DNA from 4 places in the Lysinibacillus sp. EB271-A1-10B genome. Region 4 is predicted to be linked to each of the others. Evidence: riboswitches for the same ligand, from Rfam matches in the RefSeq annotation. Region 4 holds a riboswitch; each other region holds the start of a gene.

Region 1 (5,342 bases), on a different contig from region 4:
CTGTTAAATGAACAAATAGATCTTAATTCCGTTTTTAATGATCTTAACGAGAGTTATATAAAAGTGAAATTTCTTATAACAAATAACGGAATTAGTAAAGAGGAAAGAACTACAAATAAAGAATGGATCGAAGTAAAAAATCCAATCGTTTTGATGAATCTTTTTTCAAAACGATTGGATTATTCAATGAAAATCAATAGTTTTTAAAGCAACACCCATCACATTAAAGTGATAAAGTTCAGGCTTTCCTTGGTTTCGGATATCCAATAAGGATAGCGATAATCCCGCAAATCCCTATCAAAATCGGATAGAAAGAGTATTGCAACATGCTCACTGGCGATATTCCAGCAACGCTTGCGGCTGCCAGGAACTGGGCTCCGTATGGCAGAAGACCTTGGGTTGTACAGGAGAAAATATCTAATATACTTGCGGACTTTCTCGGCTCAATCCCATACTGGTCAGCAATATTTTTTGCAAGCGGACCAGCAATTAAAATAGCAATTGTATTATTGGCTGTAGATAAATTAGTTAGCCCCACAAGACCGGCAATCCCGAATTCAGCACCCTTTTTCGATTTAATTCTTCGTGTGGCAAGGTGAAGTAGGAAGTCAATCCCTCCGTTAAGCTTAATAATTTCCACCATTCCAGCTATTAAGATCGCAAGAAATGCCATTTCATACATGCCTGACATTCCTTCGCCGATCTTTTGAAAAAGGTCCATTAACTGATAGCTGCCATCCGCTAAGCCGACAGCCCCGGCCAGAACAATCCCAAATGCAAGAACAAGGAAAACATTCATGCCAATTAGCGCAAAAATAATAACTAATACATAAGGAACAATTTTTATCCAACTATAGCTTAAATGCTCTACTTGTGTCGCAGTTCCACCCATTGTGATAATTCCTAAAATAATGCTCGTTACAATAGCTGCTGGCAACACAATCCAAAAATTCACCTTAAATTTATCTTTCATTTGTGCGCCTTGTGAACGAACGGCAGTAATGGTTGTATCTGAAATAAAGGATAAATTATCGCCAAACATCGATCCTCCAACAATAGCTGCCATTACTAAAGCCATTGAAAAGTCGGTATGCTCACTGATCCCAACTCCAATTGGCGCCAGTGCAACAATCGTTCCTACTGAAGTACCCATTGATAGGGAGATAAAGCAGGCGATGATGAATAAGCCTACGACAAGGAGATTTTGCGGAATGACCGACAAAGCAAAGTTAACAGTGGAGTCCACTGCTCCCATACCTTTTGCTACTTCTGAAAAGGCGCCAGCTAATAGAAAAATAACAACCATCAGCATGACATTTAAATTTCCTGCGCCTTTACAAAAAATATCAACTTTATGTGAAAATGATTCTTTTCGATTCATCGCCAGAGCCACAGCGCCCGCAATGGCAATGGCTACAATGACTGGGAAGGCGTAAAAATCACCTGTAATAACCCCTGAACCAATAAATAAAATCAAAAAAACAACAAATGGGATTAGCGCCCATGGATTTTCTTTCTTCATTGTTCTACCTCCAAAAATTAAAAATGGATCGTCTTTGTCCATTTTTCTCTAAAAAAAGACCTCTTCTTGAAAAACAAGAAGAGGTCTTATATTTATAAAACACTCCTCTTATCTATCAAGCCTTTGCTTGCTGGATTTGGCACAGTAACTTAATCACAAAGTTCCGCTGCCGAGATTTCATAGGGCCAGTCCCTCCATCTCTCTTGATAAGAAGAAAAACATATTATTTTTTGCACAATAATGAAATATTATAATAAAACATCTATATTTGCAACTTATTTTTAATCAAATTGAATTTCAAAACGACATAAAAGTACTTTTTCTCAAAAAGGTCTGCTTTAAGGCTACTAAGAGAAGCTTTAAATTCTCGCGAAATTTAGTGCCTTTAATCTCTTGAAACTGAAAAAGATTTAATATTATTCATCTGGTAATGGATTTTTTTGACAATATAGTAATCGTAAACTATAGTAAAAATACAATATTTAAATAATATTAAAAATGAAATGGAACGTTTCCTAAAGCTAAGGGTGAATTTATGAGTAATTTTATTGTAATGCAAAATGCTACACACGAGGAAGAAATTATCGGAGGATATATGTGGTCCCCGCAAAAAAATAAAAATGGAAATAGCAATCATGCGTATGAACGAATGGCTACAATTAAGGCTGGTAATAAAATTTACAGCTGTTATGGTCAAGCGATTCGTGCGGTAGGTATAGCGACGTCAGATTGTTATATTGCAGAACAACCACATGAGCTACAAGAGAAAAATCTATGGTCAGACGATGGGTATAAAGTGGATGTAGATTTCACAATTTTAGAACATCCAATTATAATTAGAGCTGTTTGGGGAGATATGGAATCTGATCGTCCGCAAAAATATTCTGCCTTTCAAGAAAATGGACATGGAAATCAGGCTTACTTATTTCCATGTCCTGAAGCTTGGGCTAGCTTGTTTGACAGCTTTCTGAACGAAGATAGCTCAGAGGCTGGAGCAGAAGCAGAACTAATAGAAGATGGTGAAATTAACGAGGAAACGTTTGCGACTTCTAGTTACGAGCAGGGAGAGTCTAGAGTTAGTAATAGGGTAGCGGGTAGTACAAAGAAACGTGGTCGAGTAGTAAGCCAAGAACAGCTACAAAAAGACTTGAAAAAGCGTAAAAAAATTGGTGATATTGCAGAACAAAAAGTATTTGAATATGTAAAAAAGAAAGTAATAGAAGTATTCGGAGAACAATACGGAGAGCAGGTAGAGCATGTTGCGCAAACACAAGGTGACGGATTAGGATACGATATTACAGCGTTCGATTATTTACAGCCACAGTCTCCTCCAAGACCAATAAAAATTGAAGTGAAGGGTACAACATCAACAAGTACAAGCGCAGTCTATTCAATTTCTTATCCTGAATTGGAAAAATTTATTCAGTATAAGGATGAAATGTGGCTAGTACGTGTATATGGTGTAGGTAAGAAAAGTGAAATGAAAATGGAAATAGATAATGACTTTAGTAGTTATCACTCAGTAAGTGATTTGCTGACACGTAAGTATGCATATATTCCATCAACTATTGATGTATATGGCACACGAGTGGAGAGTAATAAATATAGATAAAAAATAGGGTTTGAAAATTCACTACATAAGAAAGACTCGACATACATAAAAAATGCAGCAAACTTCAAATAAGTTTGCTGCATTTTTCTTTCGGTTTATAAACCTTCCTCAAAAAAGTCTAAATCCATACGTTTTATTGTAAAGGTTTGTACATTCGATACACCTACATTGTATAAAAACATTAACTCAGTAAGTTTCATCCCATCAATTAAAATTAATGATTTCTCGATACTCTCGGAATATGCAATTGCTTCTTTCGTAAAACGAGAGGTAGTGATAAAAATGCCTTTGTTAGCTTTAAAGCCTACCAAGCTTCCAACAAATGCTTGGATATCAGGTCTTGAAACTGGATTTGTCCAACGTTTTCCCTGTAAGTAGATTTTATCTAATCCGAGGATGTCTTCTTTCACAATGCCATCGATTCCTCCATCACCCGATTTCCCTACTGCTTTCCCGGCATCTGAAATCGATCCCCCGTAACCCATTGCTACGATTAAGTTAACAATTAATTGCTCAAAGAATTGAGGGGAGCATTCCATAATTTTTTCTAATAGTTCAGTTTGCAATGACTGCTTTAAGATTTGATAGTTTTCATTCATAATTTCTAAGGGGGTTCTGGAATCCTCAGAAATAACTGTTTTTATATAAGAATCTGTGGAAGGTTTTGTCCGGTTTTTAAATTCTAAAAATTGAGGGTAACGTTCTAATACTTTCTGATTGATTTCTTTAACAGACGAATCTAGAAGAAGTCTTAAGCCTTCAGGTGTAATTTTAAATACAGCGCGTTTTGGACTACTAATGAGACCAGCATTTTTAAGGTATGTACGTGCCCAACCTATTCGATTGACGACAACTGTTTGATTTCCACTAGGGAGAAGTTCTTCTACTTGTTCTTCTGATAAATTGAAATATTGAGGTAGGAATTCATATAATTCTTTTAATGTATGCTCATTTTCATCTTTGAGATAGTCTAAAAACGGAAACATAAACTGTTCATAAGTAGGTATTTGCAAGTGAGTCATCCCTTTGTATTAATGTTAAAAAACCTATACTTTTATTTTACGATAATTGTATAAGATATGGGACATAATGTTAGATTATAAGGAAGATATATAAGTTATAAAACCTGAGAATTATAAGATAAAAAAACTCAATAGATATGGTAAGAACGACCAATACTATTGAGCTTTTTGTATTCAGCTTTTTAAACTTTAAAAGGTAGAGATTAAATTTCGTTAATCCCACGCTCTATTAATTTGGCATAATCTTTAATATAGGTTTTATACTACAATAAAGATTTTAACATTCCTGAAATTCTGTATACTTAGTCTAAAATAACTGCTAAATTATTTTTATCGACTTTACCATTTAACGTTAAAGGTAATTTATTTAATTCAACATAATAAGACGGTACCATAAAATCAGGCAAAAATTGCAGCAAGTATTCTTTTAATTCTACGGCAGAATTTTGCTCATTCATCACTATATAAGCCGTTAGATATTTATTTTTATTTTTATTTTCTCTTGCAATAACACAAGCCTCTTCAATGGAAGGATGTTGTAAAAGTTTTTCTTCAACTTCACCAGGCTCAGTTCTTCTCCCACCAATTTTTATTTGATTATCAATTCTACCCAAAAATTCAATATTCCCATCAGGTGACCATCGTGCTAAATCACCACAAATATACATTTTCTCATTTTCTACGAATGGATTTTGCGTATAACGTTCACTAGTCAAATCAGGACGATTTAAATATTCTCGAGAAACGCCTACGCCTGATATACATACTTCTCCAGGAACACCAATAGGGGCAGGCTGACGATTTTTATCTAAAATATAGACTTTATAGTTAGCAATAGGTTTACCAGTTGGAATATTATTTCCTACCTTCTCACTTGTTACTTCATAATATGAAATACAAACAGTAGTTTCAGAAGGGCCGTAGGTGTTATATATTTTTACTTTGTCAATCAAATTACTGATATATTCTTTTCTTAACACATCGCCGCCGCTAATCATTGTATGCAATGATTCAACAAGAGGATATTTATTTAATTCATTCAATAATAGTGGAAATCCACTAATCATTGTGACTTTATTATTTCTCATTATATCTAGAAGTTTTTCTGTAGAGGCTACATCATCCCTACAAGCTATAACTAAAGTTCCGCCTGTAAGCAAGATTGGGAAAATTTCTTCTACAGAAA
Region 2 (5,342 bases), on a different contig from region 4:
AGGGCAATGGTTGCAAGAATTGGCATAGAATCTAAACCGAGTGAACCGAATACTTTATCAGATAACCAAGATGCACCTTTAGTATTAAGCAAGACTGTTCCTAACATAATTCCTACTGCAAAGACGATAATTGTACCCCAAGGAATATGCGGTTCAACTTGCTTCCACGTATAGACACCTATTTTGGGCATTAATAAAATGGCGATTGCAACGATTGTGACCGTTGTCGTATCGAATGGGTGGAGTTTGCCCTCAGTAGCCCAGAAAAATAGTAAAACGGCAGATGTTATGATTAATCGAATTTCGGGAGCTTTTAGTGGGCCAAGTTCTGCAAGTTGTTTTTTGATTACTTCTCGGCCACCTTCGATATTACTTGTTTCAGGCTTAATTAGTGTAATCATAATGAAAAATAGAGCTACTGACATGATGATGGAGAAGGGGGCTGCGTAAAGCAACCAAGCACCCCAAGAAATATCCACACCAAATTGTTCTTTAATGAAATTTAAAGCAACCATATTTTGTGCTGCTGCTGTTTTAATACCGATATTCCAAATGGAGACAGCTTGCACAGAGGTAATGACAAGTAAAGCAGCAAGTCGACTATCACGTGGTAAACCAAATGCCGCTACCATTCCGAGTAGTATTGGTACAACTGCGCCTGCACGTGCAGTAGCAGAAGGGACGAAGAATGCGAGTGCAATCGATACTAAAATAGCACCGAAGACAATGGCTTTCGTTTTTGTCCCTACTAGTGAAAGAATCCATAGCGCAAGACGTTTATGTAAATTGGTAATTTGCATGGCTGCCGCTAGGAAAAGAGCTGCGGCTACTAGTGCAACTGCTGAATTACTAAATCCGCTTAATGCTAATTTTAATGCATCGGATGTTCCTAGCTCTCTCGTTGGATCTTCCATTGACGGAGCTAATCCTAGTAAAACTGTAACGAGAGCAATAATCATGGCAGAGCTAACGGGATAGGATACTGCTTCTGTAACCCATAGGATGACCGCGAAAGCTAAAATAGCCAAAGCCCGTTGTCCAGCTACAGGTAAATCGCCGTTGTTCGGTAAAAAAGTTATGATGATGAGGGATGCGAACGCTAATGCAATCCAGAGTGGCTTTAAATTACGTTTCGGTTTTGCTTGTTCAGAAGTAGACATACTTTCTCATCCTTTCTAGCATTTTCTATAACATCGACTAGTAAAATGCTTTATTAAGAAAGTAAATTGTCTATTTATTGTAAAAAAAGCTAGTGTGTTCAAATGCTTTCTAGTTATAGCGATAATGGGCAGTTACGAGAAAATACGCGGTCATAGAAAAGACAAAAATATCCAAAATATATTAGTTTTTCTTCTTGAATGCTGAGGTAACTTTAGGCTCAGTTCCTAGCATCAATCGTTTAATATTTTCGATATGCAAAATGATGGCTATACCAAAAAGAAATAAGGCTATACACGTTGGGCCGACCCCAGGAATCCATAAATATGTGGCTGTGCAAAAAACGAGATAAAATTCAAGTACACCGACAATTAAAAAGCTCGTCACGAAAGAAAAAATAACAAATAAAATGAGTGCAAATAAGCCAACTTTCCAATCAATCGCAAGTAATATCCCGATAATTGAAGCAGTTCCTTTGCCGCCATTGAAGCCCATATAAAATGGGAAATTATGACCTAGAATGACACCGGCTGCTACGATATAAATAAAGAGCCAAACTTGTACTTCAGTTAATTGTGTTATATCAGCAAGATAGACATGTGCACCGATTATAGCTACAACACCTTTACCGATATCGATAAGTCCGACTAATATGCCGTATTTCCATCCAAGGGAAAGCGTGGCATTAGAGGCACCTGCATTGCCAAAACCAGTCTTTTTTAAATCTACCCCAGATAAAAACTGAGCAACTTTAGAGCCATGAATACAGCCAATCAAATAACCGACAAGAAGAAAAATGATAACGGCTTTTAACATAAAAGTCCTCCTTTCTATATAATAAGCTCATCACCAAAACGTGTGATTGATTTCCGTTCCGGCTGGGCGCTTTGTTGCTGACGCTGGCTTCGCCTCCACTCCAATCAACTAATAAAAAGGGCGTATATTTTAACAAATTTCACCCCGAAACTTTTAGTGATGAATTATGTAACACTAAAATAATGTATGCGTTCGTAATACGTAAAAAAGCAGACAGAAGTTTCGGAAAAAATAAAATTTTAGTGTTGACAGAGAAAATGTCTATGTTTATACTTTGTAACAACGATGGAAATTGAATCACATACTCTTATCAAGAGCGGCGGAGGGATAGGCCCTATGATGCCCGGCAACCAGTAAGTGACGAGCTTGCTAAGGTGCTAATTCCTACAGATTCTTACTTGGATCTGACAGATAAGGGGAGGAAAACTTGCAACCGCAACCCTCTTCTTAGCTGAAGAGGGTTTTTGTTTTCTACTTAAAAAATCCTCCTCATCTCCGGTGCCATCGTAAAAAAATAACCATATGGAGGTATACAATGACAAATTTTAAACCAGAAACATTGCTGTTACACGGTGGCCAAGAGCCGGACCCGGTAACAGGATCTCGTACAGTACCCGTATATCGCTCAACGGCATTCGTTTTTAAAGACACTGCTCATGCGCAACGTCTTTTTGCCTTAGAGGAAGCTGGCAATATTTACACACGAATTACAAACCCAACTGTAGATGTTTTTGAAAAGCGCGTCGCTTTATTAGAAGGCGGTACAGCAGCGGTAGCACTTTCATCTGGTGCAGCAGCTATTGCATTTTCAATTTTAAATCTAGCAGTGGCAGGTGATGAAATTGTTGCAGGTAGCTCTTTGTACGGAGGTACTTATAATTTATTCGCCAACACACTACCAAACTACGGTATTAAAACAATTTTTGTAGACGAAACAAATCCAGAAAATTTCCGAGCAGCTATTACAGATAAAACAAAAGCAGTGTTCGCTGAAATTTACGGTAACCCAAGTTTAAAAGTGCTAGACATCGAAGCAGTAGCGAATGTAGCACATGAAAACGGCTTACCATTAATTATTGATAGCACATTTGCTTCACCATATGGCTCTACACCAATTGATTTCGGTGCAGATATCGTTGTTCATTCCGCAACAAAATGGATTGGCGGCCATGGTACAACTTTAGGTGGCGTTGTAGTAGATGCAGGGAAGTTTGATTGGACTCGTGGACGCTTCCCAGGCTTTACAGAGCCAGATGCTTCTTATCACGGTTTGCGTTATGGTATTGACACAGCAGCGGCTGCATTTGCCACAAAACTGCGAGTGCAATTACTACGCGACTTTGGACCAACATTAAGTGCAGATGCAGCATTTAATTTATTACAAGGTTTAGAAACGCTTCATTTGCGTATTCCTAAACACAATGAAAATGCATTAGCGGTAGCTGAATATTTACGAAACCACCCATCTGTGGAATATGTAAATTACAATGGATTAGAAGATTTCCCTACCCATGAGTTAGCTAAAAAGTATTTGAGAAATGGCTTCGGATCAGTGCTTACATTTGGTATTAAAGGTGGGCGTGAAGCAGGGCGTAAATTAATCGATAGTGTGAAATTATTCTCGCACGTAGCAAATGTAGGGGATGCGAAGTCATTAATCATCCATCCAGCATCTACTACACATCAGCAACTATCAGCTGAGGAGCTAATCCAAACTGGCGTAACCGAGTCGCTCATTCGCTTATCCATCGGTTTAGAGGCAGTAGAGGACATTATTGCAGATTTAGAACAAGCTATTGAACAAGTAACAGTTTCACAACAACAAGTAGAAGCCTAATAAATAAAAGAAATTGGCTAATGTTGTAGCGTTTACGTGTTTTCCCATTCGATAGGCCTCATTTGGTAATACGTAAAACGTTGCTGCATCATCCGCTTGCCTCATTCGGTAAAGGTAACTGAAATTCTTTAAAAATAATACCTAGTAATTCAATAAGTATTGTTGACTTGTTTAAATCCTTGTTTTATACTAGGAAATAAGAAAATCGTTCGACATTTAGTTTTCATAAGTGCTCCCCCACTTTTGAAATATATGAAGCGGAGTAGTTGCTAAGTCAGTAACTACTCTTATCTACCAATACTGATGATAAAGGAGTGTTTTAAATGGGAAATGTGTATAGTGCGCAAAACATTGCATCTTATCTTATTTATGAGTTAAATGAAGGTCATGTTTTTGTGAACAACATGTCCATTCAAAACATACTTGCATCAGTTGAGAGTAAATGGCAAGAGAACTTTGGACATTCAGCTTTTAAGGAGTTTGTTTATGTCAAAGAAGAAGGCTATACAGTAAAAGAAGTTTTTGAGACTTATGAAGGCTACGGAGCAAGTCATATTCCTCTACCTGCGACAGAGTATTACTTAAAATACGGCACGTTCCAATTAGTTGAACGTACGTATGCAATACCAAATTTTAAGCTAGAGGAAATAAGACTGGTGCAACAAGTGCTAACACAATATCGTTATAAATTACTAGCCAAAGCTAGTTAAATCCCTCATATAATTATGCTCATTCTCTGCTGCTACAGGGAATGAGCTTTTTAATTAGATGTTGGAAGATATAGTAACATAATTGAAAAAATTTTTATTAATATATTTCAAAAGAACAATTTTTAGGAATGTATTTACATAAATATAATAGAAGAAAGGCATTTATTTTTGGCTCATCACCAAAAGCTGTGGGTGATATTTGTTAAAATTAAACAAATATAAGTTGATTGGAGTGGAGGTTGGGCGACTCCTTGGGGATCAGCGTCACAGATGAGACCCTGGAGCGAGCAATGCGAGTGAAGCGGCTCATCGGACGCCCCCAGGAAAGCGCCCAGCCGCAACGAAAATCAACCCCACACTATTGTGATGATCCTTATTTTTATATGAATCGTCAATATTTGTTCAATTATTTTATAGATCAAGTGAAAAATCATATAATAAAAGGAATGAAAACGATTTCCTTTGCACTTCTAGGGGAAACAAATGTCCATCCTAGAAAGATTTTTCTTGTGCAATGTATGTATTTACGATACAATCTTCAATAAGTTAAATTTTGAATTATTTGAATTTGTGTGTTTCACAGACTGTATTTTCATTCAGAATATTTTTTGTAGTGAGAGTGAAACACCATGACTAAATATCTGTCTGAAGACGAAGTGTTAAACACGGCAAACTGACCTGCTTTGTAAAGTCAGCGAACAATTCAAAATCTGTACGAATTAAGCTGAGACGAAATAAATATAATGAAACTGCGGAATGTAAGTTGGAGGGAATAACAGAAATGGCAACTATAAAGGCAGCTATATTAGGATTTGGAACGG
Region 3 (5,342 bases), on a different contig from region 4:
TTTTGGGGATGGAGATAATGATATCGATATGCTAGAGCAGGTCGGCTTCGGTATTGCAATGGGAAACGGTAGTGAAGCATTAAAAAATATCGCTAATTTTGTAACAAAGAAATCAACTGAAGATGGTATTGATTATGCTCTTCGTGAGCTAGGAATCATTTAATGGGAAAAACTGTATTGAATTCATAACACTCATAATGTTGTCTCCATTGAGTTATGATAAAGCTAACTATAAAAATTATTATGCTTTAGGTGGGATGGATTTATGGCGCAGCATGTGCAATCTCTTATTGAACATTATGGATATTTTGGCATCATTCTTGTCCTAATTGGGGGGATTGTCGGGCTGCCACTTCCTGATGAATTATTTTTGACATATGTAGGGTATAGCGTTTATCGAGAAACGCTTGCACATATTCCTGCTTTAATCAGCGCTATCGTAGGTGCGGTAGGAGGAATTACTTTGAGCTACTATATAGGCTATAGATTCGGGCTACCTTTATTGCAAAAATACGGTTCGAAAATTCATATTACTGAGCAGAAAATTGATTTTACTAAAGAGTTATTTGCAAAAATAGGGCCGGGATTATTATTAATAGGATATTTTATTCCTGGTGTGCGCCATCTTACAGCATATATTGCCGCTATTAATAATTATCCTTATAAAAAATTTGCTTTCTTTGCGTATACGGGAGCAGTTATATGGACATTTACGTTTATTACTTTAGGTAATGTACTAGGTGAGAAATGGCATTATGTTGAGGCATATTTATCCCGTTACAGCATTTATCTTATAGTATTGTTTATAATAATTATGCTGATCGTTTATGTTGTTTTTAAAAAAAGGAATCCCACTAATATAAATGATTAAGAAAGGTCTGGTTCAATATTTATTGAATCAGACCTGTTGCTATATTAAGGCAATATAGCAAATGAACGAACAGGGAATCCAGATGCTTTTTCAGGCTTCGGCACAATATTGAATATAACGGCGCCTTTTGGAGGTAGCTTATCCAAATTTGTCATAAGCTCAATTTGATAAGTATCTTGCTCAAGCACAAAATATTCGCCGTCTAACTTACCGTTTTTACGAAAATCTGTTGCTGAATCCGTATCAAAAGTTTCGTGGCCGATTGCACTTACTTTTCGTTCGTTGAATAAAAATTGCAAAGCTTCTAATCCCCAGCCAGGAATATGATTATTGCCATCGGTATCTTTATTGCTGAAAGCCTCTTTATCTGGCCAACGTTTACTCCAATCTGTACGCAGCGCAACAAAGGTACCTTCTTCAATTTCTCCATATTCAGCTTCAAAGTTAAGAATATCTTGAACGCTTAACGTGTAGTCGTTGTTAATTTCAGCTTCCTTCGATTTATCAATAACGATTAGTGGGAGTACTAGTTCTTTTAGCTCCAATTCCTCTAAATAGCGTGTTTCTTGCACGAAATGGATAGGTGGGTCGATATGTGTTCCGTATTGTCCAGGGAAAGAGAATTGTTGTGCAAAGAATCCATCATCATGTGAAAATAATGTTTCAAATTTTGCATCATCAAACATAAAGAAATGAGGAGAGTTTGGACCGAATGTATGTGTTAAATCAACCCATTCTTTTGATTTCAATAATTTTATTGCTTGTAAAAGTTCGTTTGCCATACTATTTCCCTGCTTTCTGTGCATATTTTGGGTGCGATTCTTTGCGTATCATTCACGTTAAAGAGCAAATAAAAAAGAGTCCTCCTTGTAGAAGAGGACTCTTGTGCAAAGCAAATGCAGTAAGTCTTCTCATCTTCAAGGCTAAATTATGCCATTTGGAATTAGCACCATACCTATAGGCTGGTTGCTGAGACTTCATAGGGCCAATCCCTCCGTCTCTCTTGATAAGAAAATACGATATAAAAATTTTCAGAAATAAAGTTTACAAATAATTTAGCATATTTATTTATAGGTTACAAGTTCAATAGGGATACGAGGTTAAAAAATTTCAACACTTCAAAACCTCCAAAAGCATGCGAAAAGCAAAAAGAGGCCCTCTTCAAAGGGCCAACTCTTCACCAACTCAAAGCTAATGTAAGCTTACAACAGCCGCTATCAGTAAATATTATACGAATGCCATCTGGCGTATAGGTAGTTTCGAATTTTATCGTAACGCCCGTTGACGTAATTAATTTTTCAACTTCTGTTTTATTTGATAGTTGCGCTGCGTTCATAAGATCATGTGCAAATTGCTCTGATTCATCAATTTTATCCGTAAGTAATTGTGCTTGCTGCATAATAATCTTGACTCGTTTCGCGGAAGTCTTTAATTTCACTGTATTGATGGATGGAAATGGACTTCTATTCGTTGGGTCAGGCATTGCTAGATGTCTAGAAGGTTGTTGAGTAGTTGGTTGATTTGCCATTACCCATGCCGGATAATAATTAGGATAGACAAAATACGGATAAGGATTGTAATACAACTAAATTTCCTCCTATCCTATAGTTGATACATTATCTTATGTACAACAAAGACTTTAGGTGTTAATGGCAAATGCTTTGAAAAGCCTGAGCGAAAAGGTACTCAAGTCTATGCAAAAGGAGGGATTGATTTCCGTCATCGCTGATCCCCGAGGAGTCGCCCAGCCTCCACTCCAATCAACATGTATCTTCTGGCATGGCACTTTAATTTATAGTGATAAAACAAAACATTAGCCACAGATTTTTTGAGCGAAAGCGAAGTAGCTTAGAACGGAAATTATCCTCATTTAAAGTGCTATAACATTGACAAATATGTCCTTTTCATTGTTTTTTGATCCTATAAGCAAGGGGACTATTGTTTGTTTCTATCAAAGATTAACCATAGGAATGTAGTAGCTGCTGCAAGCATCACTAAGCCGAATCCGTATATAGGTGTATGTGCTAATGATTGGTGGCGAATGATGAATCCTCCAATGTATGACCCTATAAAAATGCCAATGTTAAAGGCCGAAATGTTTAATGCGGAAGCCATTGAAATAGCTGATGGTATATATTTTTCTGAAAGCTGAACGGCATAAAGCTGTAATCCCGGTACATTCATAAACATAAATAGACCCATCATAAGGACCATTAATAATCCCATGATTGATGACTCCAAAAAGAAGCCAATGCCGAGTACAGCCAGTGCTAAGCCGATAAAGATAATAAAGATAGAACGTAAAGGGTTATTATTCGCAAAATGACCACCTAATGTATTACCGATTGCAACACAAATACCGTATCCGATTAAGATCACGACAAGTGCTTTTGGTGAGTAGCCCATATACTTCTCTAAAATAGGGGAAATATACGTATATACTACGAATGCGCCACCATATCCAATTGAGGTAATAAAGAGAATTAGTAGCATTCTTATATTCCCTAAGACTTTCCCGATATCTCGAATAGATATTGGATTTCCTTTAGATAATTGACTAGGTACAAGCAGGGCATTACTAATTAATCCGATAATACCAATAACAACAATGAAAAAGAACGACATTCGCCAGTCAGTTACTTGTCCAATAAAAGTTCCTAGCGGGACGCCTGTGACAGTTGCTAATGTTAACCCTGTGAACATAAAAGCTATTGCACTTGCTCGTTTATTAGGTTCCACAACATCTGCAGCGATAACAGAGGCAATAGACATAAACACGCCATGTGCTAATGCTGAAATAACACGGCCGATTATTAGTAATGAGAATAAGGGTGCTAGAGCTGTGAGTAAATTACCAATAATAAAAAGTACCATGACGAGCAGTAACACATTTTTCCGACTAAAGCTTGATGTACATGCTGTCAAAAGCGGTGCACCAATAGTTACACCTAGTGCATATATGGATACGGTTAAACCCGCAGTACTTAACGTTATGCCAAAATCTTCTGTTATTAATGGGAGGAGTCCGACGCTGATAAATTCTGTTGAGCCAATGCCAAATGCACTGATTGCAAGTGCGAGTAATGTTAGTTTAGCATTCGGAACTTTTGTTTCTTTCATTCTATTACTATCTCCTTTGATTTTTTGTATAGTGTATTGTAATATTCATACATGCCTAAAAGTTGTGTAGAGTACTTTTAGTTACTTTTGAATATTTTAGGAGGTTTACAATGAAAAAAGTTTATAATATTGGTGTTGAAGCCACTCTTGAAGTCATTGGGGGCAAATGGAAACCTATTATTCTTTGTCATCTTAACCACCATGGTAAGATTCGTACGAATGAATTCCGCCGATTGATTCCAGGCATCTCGCAAAAAATGCTAACGAGCCAATTGCGTGAATTAGAGCAGTCTGGTTTAATTAATCGCAAGGTTTTCAATCAAGTACCGCCAAAAGTTGAATATTCGCTAACACCTTATGGTCAAGAGATGGACCCTGTGTTGAACGTCCTTTGCACTTGGGGTGAAAAACATATCGAAAAGCTACAAGATAAAGGTGAAGATGTACTGTTAATGCAACGTGATGAGGATATCGCGATGATGCATACATCTTAAATAGATTGGAAAGAGACTGTCTGAGAAGAAAATTAGACAGTCTCTTTTTTCCGTTTATAGAGCAAAGTCAAAGTCATCTGGATTTGGGCCAACACGTTGTTCCAGATTCATAGCGTTAATGATCGCCATCTCTTCTTCAGTTAGGGTGAAATCAAAAATATCAGCGTTTTGAATCATACGTTCTTTACGCACAGACTTTGGAATTGTGATGATACCGTTTTGAATATTCCAGCGTAAAATAACTTGAGCATTTGATTTCCCGTATTTTTCAGCTATTGTTGAAATAGTTTCGTGATCAAGAAGCCCACCTTGCATTAACGGTGCCCAAGCTTCCATTTGTATATTGTGCGCTTCGCAAAATGAACGTAGCTCAGCTTGTTGTAAACGTGGATGGAATTCCACTTGGTTAATAACAGGTGTGATACGTGCTATTTTAAGAAGATCCTGTAAATGTGACTTATGGAAATTACATACGCCAATGGCTTTAATTTTCCCTTGCTCGTATAAATCTTCGAGTGCCTTCCAAGCTTCTTGATATTTATTTTTACCTGGCCAATGAATAAGGTAGAGGTCTAAATAATCTAGCCCTAATTTTTCTAAGCTTTCCTCGTATGCTGCAATTGTCGCTTCATAGCTCAAGTCATCGTTCCATACTTTGGATGTAATAAATAAATCCTCACGCTGTAAATCAGTAGTTGTTAGTGCCTGCCTAATACCTTCACCAACCCCTGCTTCATTGCCATAAATAGCGGCAGTATCGATGCTACGGTAACCGACCTCAATCGCATTTTTCACTATTTCTGCTGTAGCATCATTCTCTACTTTGAATACGCCTAACCCCATTCCTGGCATTTGTA
Region 4 (5,342 bases):
AAATCTCGTCACGCTCTACTTCATGAAATAGATTATGATAACTGTTTGCCCATTCTTTAAATTGAAACTCTGTAAAGTCCTGCAGATGAAGCCAATTACGAGTTTGTTTAGTTTCAGTAATATTATCTTTTTCAGCTGTCATCACTAACATAGGTCTATTAGGGAATTCTGCCTTAGGCAATAACACTATATTACGCATCATTTGCTGTAGTTCTCGATACCATTTCACTGAAACAACTGACGAAAAAGGAACTTCATCCTTCATCTCATCTCTACCTTCTACACTGCGCGTTAATGATTCTATAGTAATTTCATGAGTCAGCTTCACATTTGCAGTCAGGGCACTTAAACTAGTTAAAGCATTTGATAGTTTACCTGGCAGTAGCTTTAAATGAAGCCATGGTGAGGTTAAAATAATTCCTGCGCATTCATATTTTCTTTTTTGCATGGTATGTAGTAATAGTGTCGCACCAAGCCCATGCCCTATTAAAAAGACAGGTAGATTATACGAAAAAGCATTCTCGATTAAATGCCTAGTATATTTGTTGTATTCTTTAAAATCTTCATCGTGAACATTTGAAAACCCTTTATTCACTCCATGATTAGGTAAATCCCCCATGACTATGTGGAAGCCTTCCAATCTTAATTTTTCTATAAGCCATGCATACCAGCGGTGATTTTCATATGCCCCATGAAGAATTGCAACCACAGCCTTTGCTTGTCCATCAGCTTCCCATTTCCACATTTCACATAGTCCTCCTAAAAAAATAATTACACAATGATTATAACGGAATATCTAGCTCATTTTAATTTAATATTTCCATCAAGTTGCGTATTTGATACGATAATATTACATCATAGAAAGAAAAGAGGCGATTCTCATGATCTATCCATTTAAAGGGAAAACACCCAATATTGATCCATCAGTATTTATTGCCGATTATGCAACCGTTACTGGTGACGTAACAATAGGTGCTGAAACAACTATTTGGTTTAACACAGTTATTCGAGGGGACGTATCACCGACAATTATCGGAAAAAGAGTTAGTATTCAAGACCTCTGTTGCTTACATCAAAGCCCTAAATATCCACTAATTATCGAAGATGAGGTAACAGTCGGACATCAAGTAACTTTACATAGCTGTACGATTCGTAAAAAAGCCTTAATAGGTATGGGCTCTATCATATTAGACGGAGCGGAGATTGGAGAGGGTGCATTTATTGGGGCAGGTAGCCTTGTTCCTCCAGGCAAAGTCATTCCTCCAAATAGCTTAGCATTAGGGCGTCCCGCAAAAGTTGTAAGAGAATTAAACGATGAAGATAAAGAAGATATGGAACGCATCATACATGAATATGTAGAAAAAGGCCAATACTATAAATCTCTTCAACCAAAAAATAAATAGTTATTTCAACTTAATCAAAGCAGCTCCACGTTTGCTTGGACAACCTAGCCATACACGATTATATATGGAGTTTTTTTTAGTATAAATACAGTGAAAGGGGCAATAGCATGTAGAGCCCCTTTCTGTAATAGTATCTTAAAATATTGGTCCAGCTACTTTATTACTTTAGCTGAATAGTTTATAAACCTGCTTTTTCTTGTAATGCGTCTGCTTTGTCTGTTTGTTCCCAAGGTACATTTAAGTCTGTACGACCAAAGTGACCATATGCTGCAGTTTGCTTATAAATTGGGCGACGAAGGTTAAGCATTTTAATAATCCCTGCTGGGCGTAGGTCAAATAGCTCGCGTACCCATTTTACAATTTCACTTTCCGTAACTTTTCCTGTCCCGAATGTATCAACAGCAATAGATACAGGTTGAGCAACACCAATCGCATAAGCTAGTTGTACTTCAGCTCGATCTGCTAAACCAGCTGCTACGATATTTTTTGCCACATAGCGGGCTGCATATGCCGCTGAACGGTCTACCTTAGTTGCATCCTTACCAGAGAAAGCACCACCACCATGACGGGCATAGCCACCGTATGTATCAACGATGATTTTACGTCCAGTTAGACCAGCATCTCCTTTTGGACCACCAATTACGAATCGACCAGTTGGGTTGATGAAATATTTAGTCTCGGCATCTAATAATTCACTTGGAACAACTGGAGCAATAACAAATTCTTTTAAGTCTGCTTGAATTTGCTCAAGTGTAGCTTCTTCGTCATGCTGTGTAGAAATGACAATCGTATCAACGCGCACTGGTACATTGTTTTCATCATATTCAATTGTCACTTGTGTTTTTCCGTCTGGACGTAAATAACCTAGTTCATCAGATTTACGTACTTCCGTTAAGCGACGAGCCAATTTATGCGCTAAACTAATTGGTAATGGCATAAGCTCTGGTGTTTCGTTACATGCATAACCGAACATTAAACCTTGGTCACCTGCGCCAATTGCTTCAATGTCAGCGTCTGTCATAGAGCCTTCACGTGCCTCTAATGCTTGGTCAACACCTTGAGCAATATCAGGTGATTGTTCACCAATAGCAACAAGTACTGCTAGATTTTCAGCATCAAAGCCATATTTCCCACGTGTATAACCGATTTCTGCTACAGTATCACGAACGATACCTTTAATGTCTACATAAGTAGAGGTAGTAATTTCTCCTGCTACTAGTACTAAACCAGTTGTTACTGTTGTTTCACACGCTACACGTGCGTTTGGATCTTCTGCTAAAATAGCATCTAAAATGGCATCCGAGATTTGATCACATATTTTGTCTGGATGTCCTTCTGTTACACTCTCTGATGTAAACAGTCGACGTTTTGTCATTTGGTTTTCCTCCTATTACTTTTACAAATAATATTTGCGAATTAATACGGTACTCATTACCCATGTCAAGCCCGCTCCTATAGATTGAACTCTAAAGCAGTTGTTGCTGTCGCTACGTTTGCACTGCGCTTTCGTACAAAAAAACAACTGTTGCTGTCGTTTCACTTTCGCACAAAAAACAACTACTACTTTTAACACGAGGTTTTCGAAAGATCCGTCATTATAATAAGGAAAGGACTATATACTTACCTTTACATTCGTTTTTAACAATAAAAAAATCCTTTTCTCACGCTTACTTAACATGAGGAAAGGAATAATGACTTCGTAACCTTTCACTCTTATCGTTCAAGGGGGTTCCCTTGCATCAGGTTGGCACCAGCGCATGTCGTGAAATAGTTCATGCAGGTTGCCGGGTTTCACAGGGCCTGACCCTCCACCAGCTCGGGATAAGAGTATCCGTTCAATATCTCATAATACGTAAAAGGTCGAACGTTGTCAAATATTTTTAACTTCTTTCAGCAAGTGCCCAAACACCCGCTAAAATAGAGAATCTCAGTGTAAGAACACCACGTCCTGCAGCATTGCCGAAAGCGACATCACGTCGGCTCTCGTGTTGTCGCTTTCGCACAAAGAACATCTCCAGGTCTAAGCACAAAACCGATTCCGTTCGCTTTGTTTATCTGTAGCGAAAGCAAAGCGTCAGCTACAGTTATACCATTATTATGAAACCTATTTGTATTATCCTGTAAATTCAAACAAAATAATCCCTACTCTCCACCTCACATCATGTGTTAACATATGTGTAACCCTTTACAGCACATTTTGTAGTGAAAGCAAAGCGTCAGCTACGGAACATGTGGTGGATGAAAATGATTGTAGCCCCTTTTCAATCGAAGACAAGCTCCAACTAATAAAAAACAAGCTAAAACTTCACATCCTGTGCGAACCTCATATAAGCCAAAAGCTTCTAGAACACAATTTTGCTGTGTCGAAAGTGATTGACTGATCACTTATAATAAATAGGGTAAAAAGCATTATCAAAACGAATCAATTTACTTTTTGTCGTTTTCTTGAAAAGTAATAAAATCTGAAAAATAATTTCTGAATTAGTATAGATTATTTAAGCAATTGTGTTATACTATTTTTGAAATTAAGAAAATCTCCCTCAGACTCAAGGGAATACTATAAAAAAGGATGGTATTTAATCGATGAATTCAGTAGAAATTGCAAACGAACTGAAGGAATTATTAAGCGGCGGTAACATTAATGTTCAACTTTCAGTACCACAATTAGCTGAAAAAGCTACTTCTCGTGGTGAAGCTATGTTAACAGTAGATGGCGCAGTTCGTGCAGAAACTGGCAAATACACTGGTCGTTCACCTAAAGATAAATATACGGTAGAAGAAGAGAGCACAAAAGATAAAATTGACTGGGGAAAAGTTAACCGACCAATTTCTTCTGAAGTGTTCGATAACTTATATGTAAAAGTAGTAAAATATTTAAAAGAACGTGACGAATTATTCGTATTCAAAGGCTTTGCTGGTGCTGACAAAGATTCTCAATTAAGCATCCAAGTAATCAATGAATATGCTTGGCACAATCTGTTCGCTCATCAATTATTTATCCGTCCAACTAAAGAGGAATTAGCTTCTCATGTTGCTGACTTCACAGTTATCTCAGCTCCTAATTTCAAAGCAGACCCTGCCGTTGATGGCACTGCTTCTGAAACATTCATCATTGTATCACTTGAAAAGAAAATCATCCTAATCGGTGGTACTGAATACGCTGGTGAAATCAAAAAGTCTATTTTCGGTATTATGAACTACTTATTACCACAACAAGGCATCCTTTCAATGCACTGCTCAGCAAACGTTGGTGAAGCTGGTGATGTTGCATTATTCTTCGGTTTATCTGGTACTGGTAAAACTACTTTATCAGCAGATCCTGACCGTAAGCTTATCGGTGACGATGAACACGGATGGTCTGATAACGGTGTATTCAACATTGAGGGCGGTTGCTACGCAAAAACAATTAACCTTTCTGCTGAAAAAGAACCAGAAATCTACAACGCAATCCGCTTCGGATCTGTTTTAGAAAACGTAGCTGTTGATCCAGAAACTCGTGTTTGTGACTATGATGACGGTTCATTAACAGAAAATACACGTGTAGCTTATCCAATTCAATACATTGAAAATATTGTTGATCCATCTGTTGCTGGTCACCCAAAAACAATCATCTTCTTAACAGCTGATGCATTTGGCGTATTACCTCCAATCAGTAAATTAACAAAAGAGCAAGCAATGTACCACTTCCTAAGCGGTTTCACATCTAAACTTGCTGGTACAGAACGTGGTGTAACAGAGCCAGAACCAGTATTCTCTACTTGCTTCGGTTCTCCATTCCTTCCACTTCCAGCAACAGTTTATGCTGAAATGTTAGGTCAAAAAATTGACGAGCACGGTGCACAAGTATTCTTAGTGAACACTGGTTGGACTGGTGGCGAATATGGTACTGGTAGCCGTATGAAGCTTTCTTACACTCGTACAATGGTGCGCGCTGCAATT

What was found. A riboswitch is a leader RNA that binds a small molecule or an ion and turns the genes downstream of it on or off. The one in region 4 is predicted to bind S-adenosylmethionine.
Region 1: linked by a shared signal. The riboswitch ahead of AC3WSK_RS11820 (Na+/H+ antiporter NhaC family protein) and the one ahead of metK (methionine adenosyltransferase) in region 4 are both predicted to bind S-adenosylmethionine.
Region 2: linked by a shared signal. The riboswitch ahead of AC3WSK_RS24645 (O-acetylhomoserine aminocarboxypropyltransferase/cysteine synthase family protein) and the one ahead of metK (methionine adenosyltransferase) in region 4 are both predicted to bind S-adenosylmethionine.
Region 3: linked by a shared signal. The riboswitch ahead of AC3WSK_RS16665 (cyclase family protein) and the one ahead of metK (methionine adenosyltransferase) in region 4 are both predicted to bind S-adenosylmethionine.

What each region holds. Positions count from the first base shown of each region.
Region 1 covers NZ_JBYTDL010000007.1:73,401-78,742, reverse strand. Annotated here, with positions in the region: gene AC3WSK_RS11825 (hypothetical protein) at 1-7, shown strand, start outside; gene AC3WSK_RS11820 (Na+/H+ antiporter NhaC family protein) at 239-1,522, opposite strand; SAM riboswitch class I at 1,628-1,735, opposite strand; gene AC3WSK_RS11815 (protein NO VEIN domain-containing protein) at 2,058-3,134, shown strand; gene AC3WSK_RS11810 (restriction endonuclease) at 3,230-4,147, opposite strand; gene AC3WSK_RS11805 (non-ribosomal peptide synthetase) at 4,459-5,342, opposite strand, start outside.
Region 2 covers NZ_JBYTDL010000034.1:5,910-11,251, forward strand. Annotated here, with positions in the region: gene AC3WSK_RS24635 (DASS family sodium-coupled anion symporter) at 1-1,160, opposite strand, end outside; gene AC3WSK_RS24640 (glycerol-3-phosphate acyltransferase) at 1,342-1,974, opposite strand; SAM riboswitch class I at 2,279-2,392, shown strand; gene AC3WSK_RS24645 (O-acetylhomoserine aminocarboxypropyltransferase/cysteine synthase family protein) at 2,510-3,811, shown strand; gene AC3WSK_RS24650 (hypothetical protein) at 4,135-4,521, shown strand; gene AC3WSK_RS24655 (homoserine dehydrogenase) at 5,303-5,342, shown strand, end outside.
Region 3 covers NZ_JBYTDL010000013.1:59,511-64,852, reverse strand. Annotated here, with positions in the region: gene AC3WSK_RS16675 (Cof-type HAD-IIB family hydrolase) at 1-163, shown strand, start outside; gene AC3WSK_RS16670 (DedA family protein) at 266-871, shown strand; gene AC3WSK_RS16665 (cyclase family protein) at 916-1,653, opposite strand; SAM riboswitch class I at 1,780-1,884, opposite strand; gene AC3WSK_RS16660 (YuzC family spore coat inner layer protein) at 2,049-2,456, opposite strand; gene AC3WSK_RS16655 (MFS transporter) at 2,807-3,991, opposite strand; gene AC3WSK_RS16650 (winged helix-turn-helix transcriptional regulator) at 4,102-4,485, shown strand; gene AC3WSK_RS16645 (aldo/keto reductase) at 4,540-5,342, opposite strand, start outside.
Region 4 covers NZ_JBYTDL010000006.1:175,928-181,269, forward strand. Annotated here, with positions in the region: gene AC3WSK_RS11220 (alpha/beta hydrolase) at 1-745, opposite strand, end outside; gene AC3WSK_RS11225 (gamma carbonic anhydrase) at 882-1,403, shown strand; gene metK (methionine adenosyltransferase) at 1,582-2,778, opposite strand; SAM riboswitch class I at 3,114-3,231, opposite strand; gene AC3WSK_RS11235 (hypothetical protein) at 3,284-3,406, opposite strand; gene pckA (phosphoenolpyruvate carboxykinase (ATP)) at 3,987-5,342, shown strand, end outside.